Regions from separate parts of the Blautia sp. AF14-40 genome, predicted to be linked through region 1. Evidence: predicted binding sites of a transcription regulator. Region 1 holds the regulator's gene; the other holds the start of a gene.
The links. Region 1 encodes Rex, which represses fermentation and respiration genes when NADH is low (regulators of the CRP and FNR family bind a similar motif). Its sites were predicted from a motif close to ATTGTTAANTANTTAACAAT; they were not measured.
Positions count from the first base shown of each region.

Region 1 (7,305 bases):
GCTGGCATTCTGCAATGGTCATGTGCAGCAGCCGTGCAAGCTCTCCTACATGAGGCGTTAAAATTTTTTCTGCCCGGCAGCCCGAAAGAATCTCTGCATCTTCTGCAATCAGGTTCAGCGCATCTGCATCCAGAACAAGAGGAACTTCTGTGTGCTGCACCGTAAAAACGAGCAGTTCTTTTGCCGTCCGGCTTTTGGAAAGTCCCGGTCCCGCAACAACAGCGTCCGCCCAGGCGAGATCCTGCAGCAGGGCTTCTTCCGGAAGCGGCTCATCCTCCTTCCAGAAATCCGCCATTGCTTCCGGCAGGGCACAGAAAAGCGGCGTACGGTTTCTTTCCTCTGTCACAACCTTTACCATGCCGGCACCGGATGCAAGGACTGCCCTGGCACACAAAACAGCGGCTCCGCACATGGCACCGGAACCGGCAAGTACCAGCACCTTTCCGAAGGTTCCCTTATTTCCCATCGGCGTGCGGGTAAGAAACCGGTCCAGATCTTCTTTTTCCACTGAACCGTACCAGGGCGTCTCCTCTTCTCCTGCATCAAAGCCGATTCCGATATCACGGATCAGGACCTCTCCGGCATATCGTTTTCCGGGATCAAAGAGAAGCCCTGGCTTTGCACAGGCAAATGTCACCGTGGCTCTGGCTTTCACCGCCGCATCAAGGACCTCTCCGGTATCCGTGTGGATCCCCGAAGGGATGTCCACGGCAAGAACAGGAACACCGCTTGCGCAGATTGCTTCCACTGCCCTCCGGTACTCCCCTGCCAGCGGACGGGATACGCCAATTCCAAAGATGGCATCTATGATAACAGTATATTCCCGGAAATCCGGATTCTTAACCTCACGGACCCCATAATTTTCCGCAATTTTCTTCTGTGCTCTCATGCCTTCACTGTATTTTTCCGGATTTCCAAGACAGAACAGTTCCGCATCCACCCCTTTCGTCTTTAAAATCCGTGCAATTGCCGCACCGTCCCCTCCATTATTTCCGGGACCGCACACAGCAAGGACTTTTCCTGTATCCCATGTTCCATTTTGAAGCTCCTCCACGCAGGACAGCGCTGCGCGCTCCATCAGTACCAGGGACGGTACCCCCATGGTTTCGATCGTATTGCGGTCTGCCTGCTTCATCTGTGCTGCTGTAAGAATCCGTTTCATCGCTTTTCCTCCTTTTCCTGCCTTATCCGGAAAGTGAACAGAAAAAGTCTCCGGTTTCCCGAAGACTCTCCTGCTTTTGTTTTGGTTTCTTAATTGTTCTTTGGATGCTCCGCCTCATATCTGGTCAGATTGTAGGAGAGACGCATCAGACTTTCGGAAAGATGGACGTTCTCGACGATCACATCTTTCGGAAGTTTTAAGTTTAGATCGGTATGTGCAAAATTCCAGATTGCTTTTACACCGTTGTCCACGAGAATCTCTGCCATCTCTACCGCTTTTGCTTTTGGCAGTGTCAAAGCCGCAATCTCTACATGGTGTTCCTTGATAAATTCCGGAAGCTCGTCCGCCATGCGGATTTCAATTCCGCGCACGGAGATTCCTTTTAATACCGGGTTGACGTCAAAAATACCGACCGTTTTGAATCCGCTTCTTTCAAAGGCCGCATAATTAGCAAGCGCCTGTCCCAGATTTCCGGCTCCGACAAAAATCATATTGTGGACTCTGTCCAGACCTAAAATTTTTCCAATCTCGCTGTACAGATACCGCACGTTATAACCATACCCCTGCTGGCCGAAGCCGCCGAAATTATTTAAATCCTGGCGAATCTGGGAAGCTGTCACTTTCATCCGCTCGCTCAGCTCACCGGAAGAGATCCGTTCTACTCCGTCCTCCAGCAATTCGCCCAGGTAACGATAATATCTAGGAAGTCTTTTGATAACTGCCCGCGAAATTCCTTTTTCTTCCAAGATAAATTCCTCCTTATTTACACCTGCATATATTCATATTATATATGGTTGATAGAAAATTGTCAAAGATTTCTTGAAATTTTGTGTATTACTCTCTATAATAAGGATGGTGTATTATGTCAAAATACAGAAATATGTTATCTGGAGGAACCACATGATTCTTGCATGTCAGAATATCTCGAAAGCATTCGGGACAACGGAAATTATCAAAAATGCATCTTTTCATATAGAAGAACGCGAAAAAACCGCACTGGTCGGCATCAACGGTGCCGGAAAATCGACGCTGTTAAAAATCATCATCGGCGAAATGAGGGCCGATGAGGGAGAGGTCATCCTCTCCAAAGGAAAGACGATGGGCTATCTCGCCCAGCATCAGGATCTGACCGGACACCTTTCCATTTACCAGGAAGTGCTGACCGCGAAACAGAATCTGATCGATATGGAGGAACGCCTCCGTCAGATGGAAAGTGATATGAATACAAAATCCGGTGCAGAGCTGGATGAACTTCTTTCCACCTACACCCGCCTCTCCCATACCTTTGAACTGGAAAACGGATACGCGTACCGCAGTGAAGTCGTCGGTGTTTTAAAAGGTCTTGGCTTTTCCGAGAGCGATTTTGAAAAACAGGTGGACTCCCTCTCCGGCGGTCAGAAGACCCGCGTGGCACTTGGTAAACTGCTGCTCACCAAACCGGACATCATTCTGCTCGACGAGCCGACCAACCACCTCGATATGGACTCGATCTCCTGGCTCGAAACGTATCTTTTAAATTACAGCGGAGCCGTCCTGATCGTCTCCCATGACCGTTACTTTCTCGACCGCGTTGTCACAAAAGTCGTTGAAGTGGACAATAAAAAAGTAACAACTTTTGAGGGAAACTATACCGCCTACAGTCAAAAAAAAGCAATGCTCCGTGAAGCCGCTTACCATGCCTGGGTCAACCAGCAGCAGGAAATCCACCATCAGGAAGAAGTCATTGCAAAGCTGAAATCTTTCAACCGCGAGAAATCCATCAAACGCGCCGAGAGCCGTGAAAAAATGCTGGACAAAATGGATGTGCTGGAAAAGCCGACCGAAGTACGCTCCGATATGCGGATCCGTCTGGAACCGCGCATCACAAGCGGAAACGATGTGCTGACCGTCGAGCACCTCTCCAAAGCCTTCCCGGGACAGACGCTTTTCCAGGATCTGAATTTCGAAATCAAGCGCGGGGAGCGCGTCGCAATCATCGGAAACAACGGAACGGGAAAAACGACGATCTTAAAGATCTTAAACGAAGTCATCCGCCCGGATGCCGGCTCTTTTACACTTGGAAGCCGTGTACAGATCGGTTACTACGATCAGGAGCATCAGGTGCTCCACATGGAAAAGACCATTTTCCAGGAGATTTCCGACGCGTATCCGTATCTGACAAACACCGAAATCCGAAATGTGCTGGCCGCCTTCCTGTTTACAAACGACGATGTCTTCCAACCGATTCATACCTTGAGCGGCGGTGAGCGCGGACGAATTTCTCTTGCCAAGCTGATGCTCTCGAACGCCAACTTCCTGATCCTCGACGAGCCGACCAACCACCTCGATATCGTATCAAAGGAGATTCTGGAAAACGCGCTGAAGGATTACACTGGAACGGTACTGTACGTTTCCCACGACCGTTACTTTATCAATCAGACTGCAACCCGGATTCTGGAGCTGACGGGACAAACACTCGTCAACTATATCGGAAATTACGATTACTATCTGGAGAAAAAAGAAGAGCTGACCCGCATCTATGCTCCTGCTGCCGATGCCGCCGCTCCGGAAGAAACAGCGGCTCCTTCCGAAGCCTCCTCCACAAAGCTGGACTGGAAAGCGCAGAAAGAAGAACAGGCACGTCTCCGCAAGAAAGAAAACGAGCTGAAAAAGACGGAGAAACGAATTGAAGAGCTTGAGACACGCGATTCGGAAATTGATGAGGAAATGTCGAAACCGGAAGTCGCAACGAATGTGGCAGAGTGTGTGAAATTAAGCAAAGAGAAAGCAGAGATTGCCGCGGAACTCGAAGAGCTGTATGAAAAATGGGAAGAGCTTGCCGAATAGGCCTGGTTTTCCCCGGAAAATTCAAAACAGAAAAAGCCGGTCCGGCGCATCCCTTTTTGCGGGAATGCCGGATCGGCTTTCTTTTTTGCTTCGTTTAATTATTTCTCCAGCTCCTCGCGGATGGCCAGGATGAAATCACGGCTGTTTAATACGGTCGGATTTTCCATGGTGGTGATCAGCGCAAGGTCTTTTGTCATTTTTCCGCTCTCGATCGTTGCGATCGTTGCTTTTTCCAGACGGTCTGCAAATGCGGAAAGTTCTGCGTTTCCATCCATTTCCCCGCGTTTTCTGAGTGCGCCGGTCCATGCAAAAATGGTGGCCACGGAGTTGGTGGATGTCTCCTCACCTTTTAAGTGACGGTAATAGTGGCGCTGTACGGTTCCGTGCGCAGCCTCGTACTCGTAATATCCGTGCGGGGATACGAGAACAGAAGTCATCATCGCAAGGGAACCGAAGGCGGAGGATACCATGTCGCTCATGACATCGCCGTCGTAGTTCTTGCAGGCCCAGATAAAGCCGCCCTCTGCTTTCATGATGCGGGCAACGGCGTCGTCGATCAGAGTGTAGAAGTAGGTAATGCCTGCTTCTGCAAATTTCTCTTTGTACTCTGCATCGAAGATCTCCTGGAAGATATCCTTGAAGCGGTGATCATACTTCTTGGAAATCGTATCCTTGCTTGCAAACCACAGATCCTGTTTCGTGGACAGTGCGTACTCGAAACAGCTTCTCGCAAAGCTTTCTATGGAGTTATCCAGATTGTGCATGCCCTGAATGACACCGGCGCCGGTGAAGTTGTGGATCAGCTCTCTTGTCTCGGTGCCGTCCTCAGCCGTATAAACCAGCTCTGCTTTTCCCGGTCCCGGAATGCGCATTTCTGCATTTTTATAGACATCTCCGTATGCATGACGGGCAATCGTGATCGGTTTTTTCCAGTTGCGCACGCACGGCTCGATGCCTTTTACGACAATCGGGGTACGGAAAACGGTTCCGTCGAGCATGGCACGGATCGTTCCGTTCGGGCTCTTCCACATTTCTTTCAGATTGTACTCGGTCATACGCGCTGCATTCGGCGTAATGGTGGCACATTTGACTGCTACACCGTATTTCTTGGTAGCGTTTGCGGAATCTACGGTTACCTGATCGTTCGTCTCGTTTCTGTGTTCCAGTCCCAGATCGTAATATTCCGTTTTCAGGTCAATAAACGGGAGAAGCAGCTCATCTTTGATCATTTTCCAGAGAATTCTGGTCATCTCATCTCCATCCATCTCTACCAGAGGAGTGGTCATCTGAATTTTTTCCATAGTAGGCCTCCTTTTTCTATTCCCGTTTATTGTATAAAGTATCCTATAGCTTGTCAAGTCAAAATTCGCCTGATTTTTTGGTATTTTCCCATAAATTCACACAATTTTTGCAGGATGAGAGGTGTTTTCCTTCATTTTTCTTTTTTTATGCTGCCGCACAGTGCCTCACAGAAGAGACAGAAAACGGTCTGTTTGAAGCATCCCATGCCCCTGACGGTTGCGCGGAAGGCCAAGGTCTCTCGCCGATTCGCAAAGCAGCATTTTCGCCTGGACATTTGTAAGATCCGGAACCCGTTCAAGTGCCAAAGCCACGGCTCCGGACACCCGCGGTGCCGCCATCGAGGTGCCGCTCTTCACCACATATTCCTTCCTGCTTCTTCCAGGCGCGCAGGAAATGAGACGTTTTCCAGGCGCGACAAGATCCGGTTTGCAGACGCAGTCCCGTGTCGGGCCGCATCCGGAGATTCCTCTTCTTGGCTCCAGCAGATCGCCCGCTCCCACGGTGATCACTTTTCTGCTGCTCCCCGGCGCCGTAATACTGCCCGGAGCGGGTCCCAGATTTCCGGCCGCTGTCACAACAGTGATCCCGTCATCCCAGGCGCGCTCCACCGCCTGTACTAGCAGATCATCCACCGTTTTTTCCTGCTCTGTTGTTCCCACTGAAATATTTAAAATGCGGATATTAAGTCTTATTCGCTCTTTGCACACCCAGTCAATCGCCGCGAGGATATCCTGCTTTCTTCCATTTCCCCTTCGGTCCAGAATCTTCACTACGACAAACCGGCATCCCGGTGCCGCACCCTGGTATTTTCCGCCGGACGCTCTTCCACTTCCGCCAAGGATACCACAGACATGCGTTCCGTGTCCATTGTCATCGTAAGGCGTCTCCCGCCCGTACACAAGATCCCGGAAGGCTACAATCCGGCCGTCAAAATCCATATGGGGAAAAATCCCTGTATCCAGCACGGCGGCTGTAATTCCTTTTCCTGTCAGATTTTCCTGCTCTTTCATCCATAAGCCCCTGTGTATTCTTATTTTATGGTATGCAAAAAGGGCTGCCTTTCACAAAGAACAGCCTTTTTGTTTTTCCTTTCTATTCTAAAACCGAATCTGCTTTTCGCCTTTTTGTTTCCAGAGAACCACTGCAAGCGGGATGCCGCAGAGCTCAGCCAGGATAAAGGCACCCCAGATCAGATTCAGGTTCTCAATCCCTTTGAAAAGGAACGCAAACACCAGCGGCAGAATTGCCTGGCGTATCATGGATATGTACATACTTTCTTTTCCAAGGGAAAGTCCCTGCAACGCCGCCTGATAGATCAGACCTGGAATCGAAAGCAGATAGGCGACCGACAGAATGCGGAGCGCCGGGACTCCAATGCGCATCAGATTGTCCGAGGCATCATATTGTATGTATGGCAATAAAAAACAGGAAGATATCTGCCAAAACCGTTTCGGTAAAGATCTTCCTGTCCTTTTTTCAGAAACTTTTCAAAAACATTACTTCTGCTGCTCCATTCGCTTCAATTCCGGCAGAACCAGAATCAGCATGGTGATAAAGCAGAGACTTCCGCCGATTACGTTTGATACCGGTTCGGCAAGGAAGACACCGTCCGTTCCCATGTGGAGTACGTACGGCATCAGATAGGTGAGCGGTACAACAATGAAGACTTTTCGGAGCAGGGAGAAAAAGATCGCCTGTTTCTTTTTATTCAGAGATTTGAATACGGTCTGTCCAATGTACTGCAGATCCATGAAAATGAATGCTGCAAAGTACTGCTTCAGAGCCGGAACCGCATCTGCGGTCAGTACCGCATCCGAACTGAAAATACCGATCAGCGCATGCGGCGCCAGAACAATCACGCTCCACATCACTGCGGTATAGCCGAGGATCATCGCACTCATGACACACATCGCCTTGCGCACGCGGGCCGGACGGCGTGCACCGTAATTATAGCTCAAAATTGGAGAAGTTCCCTCATTCATTGCATAGATCGGTGTCTCGACGAGCTGACGCAC
Region 1 covers NZ_QUHK01000008.1:8,805-16,109, reverse strand. The annotation lists gene DWW13_RS07825 (NAD(P)H-hydrate dehydratase) at 1-1,162, opposite strand, end outside; gene DWW13_RS07820 (redox-sensing transcriptional repressor Rex) at 1,252-1,908, opposite strand; gene DWW13_RS07815 (ABC-F family ATP-binding cassette domain-containing protein) at 2,063-3,988, shown strand; gene DWW13_RS07810 (NADP-dependent isocitrate dehydrogenase) at 4,087-5,289, opposite strand; gene DWW13_RS07805 (S8 family peptidase) at 5,455-6,300, opposite strand; gene DWW13_RS07800 (hypothetical protein) at 6,388-6,672, opposite strand; gene DWW13_RS07795 (MATE family efflux transporter) at 6,787-7,305, opposite strand, start outside.

Region 2 (7,305 bases), on a different contig from region 1:
CCGTCTGCGCAGCATGTCCCCGCTGTATGAGGATTACATCAAAAAACAGCAGGGTAAATAAGTTTAAAAAAATAAGACAGTCCATCCAGAAAGCCGGTACAGAAAAATTCAGGTAAAAGCTGTGCCGGAGGAGGACTGCTTTGAAATAGTTCAGGAGGAAGAATAACAATGTACAGTGAAAAAGTAATGGATCATTTCCAGCATCCGAGAAATGTAGGAGAAATTGAGAACGCAAGCGGTGTAGGTACCGTTGGAAATGCAAAATGCGGCGATATCATGAGAATGTATCTTGACATCGACGATAACGGCATCATTCAGGACTGCAAATTCAAAACCTTCGGCTGCGGCGCCGCAGTTGCAACCAGCAGTATGGCAACCGAGCTGGTAAAAGGAAAAACCATCCAGGAAGCTCTGGAAGTAACCAACAAAGCCGTTATGGAAGCACTCGACGGACTTCCGCCGGTCAAAGTTCACTGTTCTCTGCTTGCAGAAGAAGCAATTCACGCTGCACTCTGGGATTACGCAGAGAAACACCACATCAAGATCGAAGGTCTTGCAAAACCGAAGTCTGATATCAGCGAGGGCGAGGAAGAGGAAGAATACTAAGTATGGGAAAAAAGAAAGTAGTCGTTGGAATGTCCGGCGGCGTAGATTCCTCGGTGGCAGCGTATCTCCTGAAAAAAGCAGGATACGATGTCATCGGGGTGACCATGCAGATCTGGCAGGATGAGGCCGAGACAGTCCAGGAGGAAAACGGGGGCTGTTGCGGCCTTTCTGCTGTTGATGATGCAAGGCGCGTGGCACAGGTGCTGGACATTCCGTATTATGTCATGAACTTCAAAAAAGAGTTCCGTGAGAACGTCATGGACTATTTCACGAACGAATATCTCTGCGGCAGAACACCGAACCCGTGTATCGCCTGCAACCGCTATGTGAAATGGGAAGCGTTGCTTCAGCGCAGTCTTTCCATTGGAGCGGACTACATTGCGACCGGACATTATGCAAGAATCGAACAGCTTGCCAATGGACGGTATGCGATTGCAAATTCGGTAACAGCGGCAAAAGACCAGACGTATGCACTGTATAATCTGACCCAGGAGCAGCTTTCGCATACGCTGATGCCGGTCGGAGACTACACAAAAGATCAGATTCGTGAGATTGCAGCAAAAATCGGTCTTCCGGTAGCAAAAAAGAAGGATTCCCAGGAAATCTGCTTCGTGCCGGATCAGGATTACGCTTCCTTTATCCAGAACGAGACAGGAATCGTGGCACCGAAAGGCAATTTCGTGAATACAAAGGGTGAAATCCTCGGTAGCCATGAGGGGATTACCCATTACACCGTAGGACAGCGCCGCGGACTCGGCCTTCCGATGGGACACCGCGTGTTCGTACTGGAAATCCGTCCGGAGACGAACGAGGTTGTGGTCGGCGAAAATGAAGAGGTTTTCGCAAAAGTAGTAAAAGCAAACAAAGTAAACTATATGGCAATTCCGCCGCTGGAACTTGGAGAAGAGCTCTCCTGCACCGCAAAAATCCGGTACGGGCACAAAGGCTCCCCGTGCGTGATCAAACGGACCGGGGAAGATGAGATTACCTGTACCTTCCCGGACGGCGTGCGTGCTCCGACACCGGGACAGGCTGTTGTCTTCTACGTGGACGGCTGTGTCGGCGGAGGCGGAACGATTACGGAGGCCGAAAGATGAAAATAGCGGACTGTCATATGCACAGTTTCTTTTCAAGTGACAGCGAAGCACCAACAGAAGAGATGGTAAAACGGGCAGTCGAGCTGGGACTTCCGGCAATCTGCCTGACGGATCACTACGATATGGATTACAGTACCGGCGAGTTCCAGCTCGATACACCGGCATATGCGGCAAAAATCCGGGAACTGCAGGAAAAATATCGCGGCAGAATCGATATCCGATTCGGCGTGGAACTGGGACTGCAGCTCCACTTAAAAGAACGGATGGAAGAGTATGTAAATGCGTGGCCGTTCGACTATGTGATCGGCTCCATGCATGTCATTGACGGAAAAGACCCCTATTATGAGGATGCTTTCCCGGACTGGACAGCAGAAGAGCTGTACCGGGCGTATTTTCGGGCTACAGCAGAAAATATCCGGTTCTTCCACAATTTCCAGACGCTTGGTCATCTGGATTATGTGGTACGCTACTGCAGAGAAAAGGGAAAAGATTACAGCTACCGCGCATTTGCGGACGAGATCGATACCATTTTAAAAGAGCTGATTCAGTACGATATCGCGCTGGAAATCAACACCGGCGGCTACAAGGCAGGCCTTGGCGTGCCGAATCCGACGCCGGATGTCATCAGAAGATACCGGGAACTGGGCGGCGAAAAGATCACCTTCGGTGCCGATGCCCACAAACCGGAACATATAGCGTTTCATTTCGCGGACGCGGCAGCTATCGCGCAGGAAGCCGGATTCCGGTACTACGTGCGGTTTAAAGAGAAAAAGCCGGAATATCTGCCGATCCAATAGAAAACACGCAGGAAAAGCCGGAAAAAGCCCCGGAAAGGCTGGATTCCGGCTCTTTCTGTAATAGACGGATCTTTCGAAATTTTGCAGAAATACGGATTGGCATCCGGCTTCTTCACAAATTTTAGAAATAATTTCGTATTTTCTTGAAAATAGAACTTGAATTTTCCGACGAAATTAGGTATTATACAGATAAGGTTGATGTTTCTTTAACAAAGTACAGAGACTCAAAATTAAAATTCACTTTTTAGGAGGAATTGAAAATCATGGCAGTAAAAGTAGCAATCAATGGTTTTGGCCGTATCGGACGTCTTGCATTCAGACAGATGTTTGGAGCAGAAGGTTATGAAGTAGTAGCAATCAACGACTTAACATCCCCGAAGATGTTAGCTCATCTGTTAAAATATGACTCTTCTCAGGGAAAATATGCTCTGGCTGATACCGTAACATCCGATGAAGATTCCATCACAGTAGATGGCAAAAACATCAAAATCTATGCTTTCCCGGATGCTAACAACTGCCCATGGGGAGAGCTTGGCGTAGACGTAGTTCTGGAGTGCTCCGGATTCTACACCTCCAAAGCAAAAGCTCAGGCACACATCAATGCAGGCGCTCGTAAAGTAGTTATCTCCGCTCCGGCTGGTAACGACCTTCCGACCATCGTTTACAATGTAAACCATGAGACCCTGACAGCAGACGATAACATCATCTCCGCTGCATCCTGCACCACAAACTGCCTTGCACCTATGGCAAAAGCTCTGAACGAACTGGCTCCGATCAAATCCGGTATCATGGTTACTATCCATGCTTACACTGGAGATCAGATGACTCTGGACGGACCGCAGAGAAAAGGCGATCTGAGAAGATCCCGTGCAGCTGCAGTTAACATCGTTCCAAACAGCACCGGTGCTGCAAAAGCAATCGGTCTTGTTATTCCGGAACTGAACGGCAAACTGATCGGTTCTGCACAGCGTGTTCCAACCCCAACCGGTTCTACCACAATCCTTACAGCAGTTGTAGAAGGAACTGTAACTGTTGACGAGATCAACGCAAAAATGAAAGCATCTGCAACCGAGTCCTTCGGATACAACACAGATGAAATCGTATCCAGCGACATCGTTGGTATGAGATATGGTTCTCTGTTCGATGCAACTCAGACTATGGTTCTTCCGCTGGACAACGGAACAACAGAGGTACAGGTTGTTTCTTGGTATGATAACGAGAACTCCTACACAAGCCAGATGGTTCGTACCATCAAATACTTCAGCGAGTTAGCATAATTTAACAAACTGAACGGCAAAATTTCAGAGCCCAAAGGGTCCGGTCTGTTAAGGACCGGGCCCTTTTTGCGAATGCGGCGGAAAAATACGGCACAAAAACAGCCCTTTTCCGTGTGCAAAAATTATAAACTGCATTTTTAAATAAGGACCGCGATGCCGCAAAAACAAAGAAACGGCGCGGCAGATGCAGTTGGATATATGGAGGGAAACGCCCATGTTAAACAAAAAAACCGTAGATGATATCAACGTAAAAGGAAAAAGAGTCCTTGTAAGATGTGACTTCAACGTTCCGCTGATCGATGGAAAAATCACAGATGAGAACCGTCTGGTAGCAGCTCTTCCAACGATCAAAAAACTGATCGCTGACGGCGGAAAAGTAATTCTCTGCTCTCATCTTGGAAAACCGAAAGGAGAACCAAAACCAGAGCTTTCTCTTGCACCGGTTGCAGTTCGCCTTTCCGAGCTTCTTGGACAGGAAGTTAAATTTGCAGCAGATCCTGAGGTTGTAGGACCGAACGCAAAAGCAGCTGTTGAGGCTATGAAAGACGGAGATGTAATCCTTCTGGAGAACACCCGTTACCGTGCAGAAGAGACCAAAAACGGTGAGGAGTTCAGCAAAGAACTGGCTTCCCTGTGTGACGTATTCGTAAACGATGCATTCGGAACCGCACACCGTGCTCATTGCTCCAATGTTGGTGTTACCAAATATGTTGACACTGCTGTTGTTGGTTACCTGATGGAGAAAGAGATCGCATTCCTTGGAAATGCTGTCAACAATCCGGAGCGTCCGTTTGTTGCCATCCTTGGTGGATCCAAAGTATCCAGCAAGATTTCTGTTATCGACAACCTGATCGATAAAGTTGATGTCCTGATCATCGGCGGTGGTATGGCTTATACCTTCGCAAAAGCAGCAGGCGGCACCGTTGGTGATTCTCTGCTTGAGATGGATTATCTGGATTATGCAAACAAAATGAAAGAAAAAGCAGCAGCAAAAGGCGTGAAACTGCTTCTTCCGGTAGACAACGTTGTTGCAGATGCATTCTCAAACGACGCAAATACACAGGTTGTTCCGGCCGGACAGATTCCGGATGGCTGGGAAGGTCTGGATATCGGACCGGAAACTGCAAAACTGTTCGCTGATGCTGTTAAAACTGCTAAAACCGTTGTATGGAACGGACCGATGGGATGCTTCGAGATGCCGAATTTTGCAGCAGGAACCAAAGCAGTTGCAGCAGCACTGGCTGAAACAGATGCAGTTACGATCATCGGCGGCGGAGATTCCGCAGCAGCTGTAAACCAGCTTGGATATGGCGATAAGATGACTCATATCTCCACTGGCGGCGGCGCTTCCCTGGAGTTCCTGGAAGGAAAAGAACTGCCGGGCGTTGCAGCAGCAAACGACAAATAAAACAACGATTCAGAGCGCAAGCGGAATCGAGAGGTGGCTCTGAACCGGCTCTGAACCGTTTCAATAAGTAAAACTAAGGAGATCAAACGATCATGGCAAGAAAGAAAATTATCGCCGGAAACTGGAAAATGAACATGACTCCGAGCGAGGCAGTAGAGTTAGTTAATACATTAAAACCACTGGTGGCAAATGACGACGTTGACGTTGTTTTCTGCGTACCGGCCATCGATATCATCCCGGTTGTAGAGGCTGCAAAAGGCTCCAACATCCAGATTGGTGCTGAAAATATGTATTTCGAGGAGAAAGGTGCTTTCACAGGCGAAATCTCCCCGGCTATGCTGACAGACGCTGGTGTGAAATACGTTGTACTTGGCCACTCTGAGAGAAGAGAATACTTCGCAGAGACCAGCGAGACCGTAAACAAAAAAATGCTGAAAGCTTTCGAGCACGGCATCACCCCGATCATGTGCTGCGGAGAAACTCTGGAGCAGAGAGAGCAGGGTGTAACGATGGATTTCATCCGTCAGCAGGTAAAGGTTGGATTCCTGAATGTAACAGCAGATCAGGCAAAAACAGCCGTTATCGCTTACGAGCCAATCTGGGCAATCGGAACCGGCAAAACTGCTACAACAGAGCAGGCTGAGGAAGTTTGCAAAGGCATCCGCGAGTGCATCGCTGAAATCTATGATGATGCAACAGCAGCAGCTATCCGTATCCAGTACGGCGGCTCTGTAAACGCAAAAACCGCACCGGAACTGTTCGCACAGGAGAACATCGACGGCGGTCTGGTAGGCGGAGCATCCCTGAAACCAGATTTCGGAGCTATCGTAAACTACAATAAATAATTAGATTTTGTACGAAATCAATCAATAAAACAGGCTAAAACGCCACCAAACACGGTGAAATTTGGCAGAAATGTCAAAGGGAAAGTGTTTGGTGGCGTTTGCTGTTTTACGACGTGATGGCAATACCGCTCTTTAGGATCTGGCGTAATAAACTTCTGCAATGCTTTTTCGCACTTGCGGACATCTTCCACATGTGATATGATGGGAACGACAAAAAGTGTCGGAAAAACCGCATGATAGAGGGAAAAAACGCGGCAAATCAGACGACGCGAAAGAAAGCATAAAGGAGAATATGATTATGGCAAGAGAAATCATTAATACAGAAAAAGCACCGGCAGCAATCGGACCTTATGTACAGGCGGTCGCAGACAACGGCCTTTTATTTATTTCCGGACAGCTTGGCTTTGATGTAGAGCATGACAGCGTGATCCCGGAAACCGTAGAAGAGCAGGCAACCCTCTCTTTAAAGAATCTGGACGCAATCATGACAGCAGCAGGAACTGACCGCACGAAAGTGATGAAAACAACCATTTTCCTGACCGATATGAACGATTTTGCCAAGGTAAATGAAGTATACGGTGCTTTCTTTGGCGAGTCCAAACCGGCTCGTTCCTGTGTAGCAGTTGCCGCTCTTCCGAAAGCAGCAAAAGTGGAAATTGAATGCATCGTATCCCTGAAATAAGAGAGAGAGATGAGTATGGCAGAGGAAAGAGTAATTAAAATCGGAATGCTGGGTCTTGGTACTGTCGGTACCGGTGTGTATAAAGTGCTGAAAAGCCAGCAGGAGGAAATGCTTCCGAAGCTGGGAGCACGTGTAGAGCTGAAAAAAATTCTTGTGCGCAATGTGGAAAAAGCAGCTGCAAAGGTTGACGATCCCTCCATCATTACCACCAGCTTCGAGGAGATTGCCAATGACCCGGAAATCGAGATTGTTGTTGAGGTTATGGGTGGAAAACAGCCGGCCATGAATTACATTCTTGCCTGCCTGGATGCTGGAAAGAATGTTGTAACGGCAAATAAAGATCTGGTGGCATCCGAGGGCAAAAAAATCCTTGCGACAGCAAAGAGAAACGGAAAAGATTTTCTCTATGAGGCATCCGTGGCGGGAGGAATTCCGATCATCCGTCCGGTGAAACAGTGCCTTGCCGCCAATCATATCACAGAGCTGATGGGTATTTTCAACGGTACCACAAATTTCATTCTCACAAAAATGTCGCAGGAAGGCATGGAGTTTGGTGATGCGCTCCGTCTGGCGCAGGACATGGGCTATGCAGA
Region 2 covers NZ_QUHK01000001.1:125,577-132,881, forward strand. The annotation lists gene nifS (cysteine desulfurase NifS) at 1-61, shown strand, start outside; gene nifU (Fe-S cluster assembly scaffold protein NifU) at 169-606, shown strand; gene mnmA (tRNA 2-thiouridine(34) synthase MnmA) at 609-1,703, shown strand; gene DWW13_RS00660 (histidinol-phosphatase HisJ family protein) at 1,700-2,500, shown strand; gene gap (type I glyceraldehyde-3-phosphate dehydrogenase) at 2,764-3,777, shown strand; gene DWW13_RS00670 (phosphoglycerate kinase) at 3,992-5,185, shown strand; gene tpiA (triose-phosphate isomerase) at 5,278-6,030, shown strand; gene DWW13_RS00680 (RidA family protein) at 6,329-6,712, shown strand; gene DWW13_RS00685 (homoserine dehydrogenase) at 6,728-7,305, shown strand, end outside.
Region 2: a site for Rex is predicted at 2,695-2,714, ahead of gap (type I glyceraldehyde-3-phosphate dehydrogenase). Genes of this name have one in related genera too.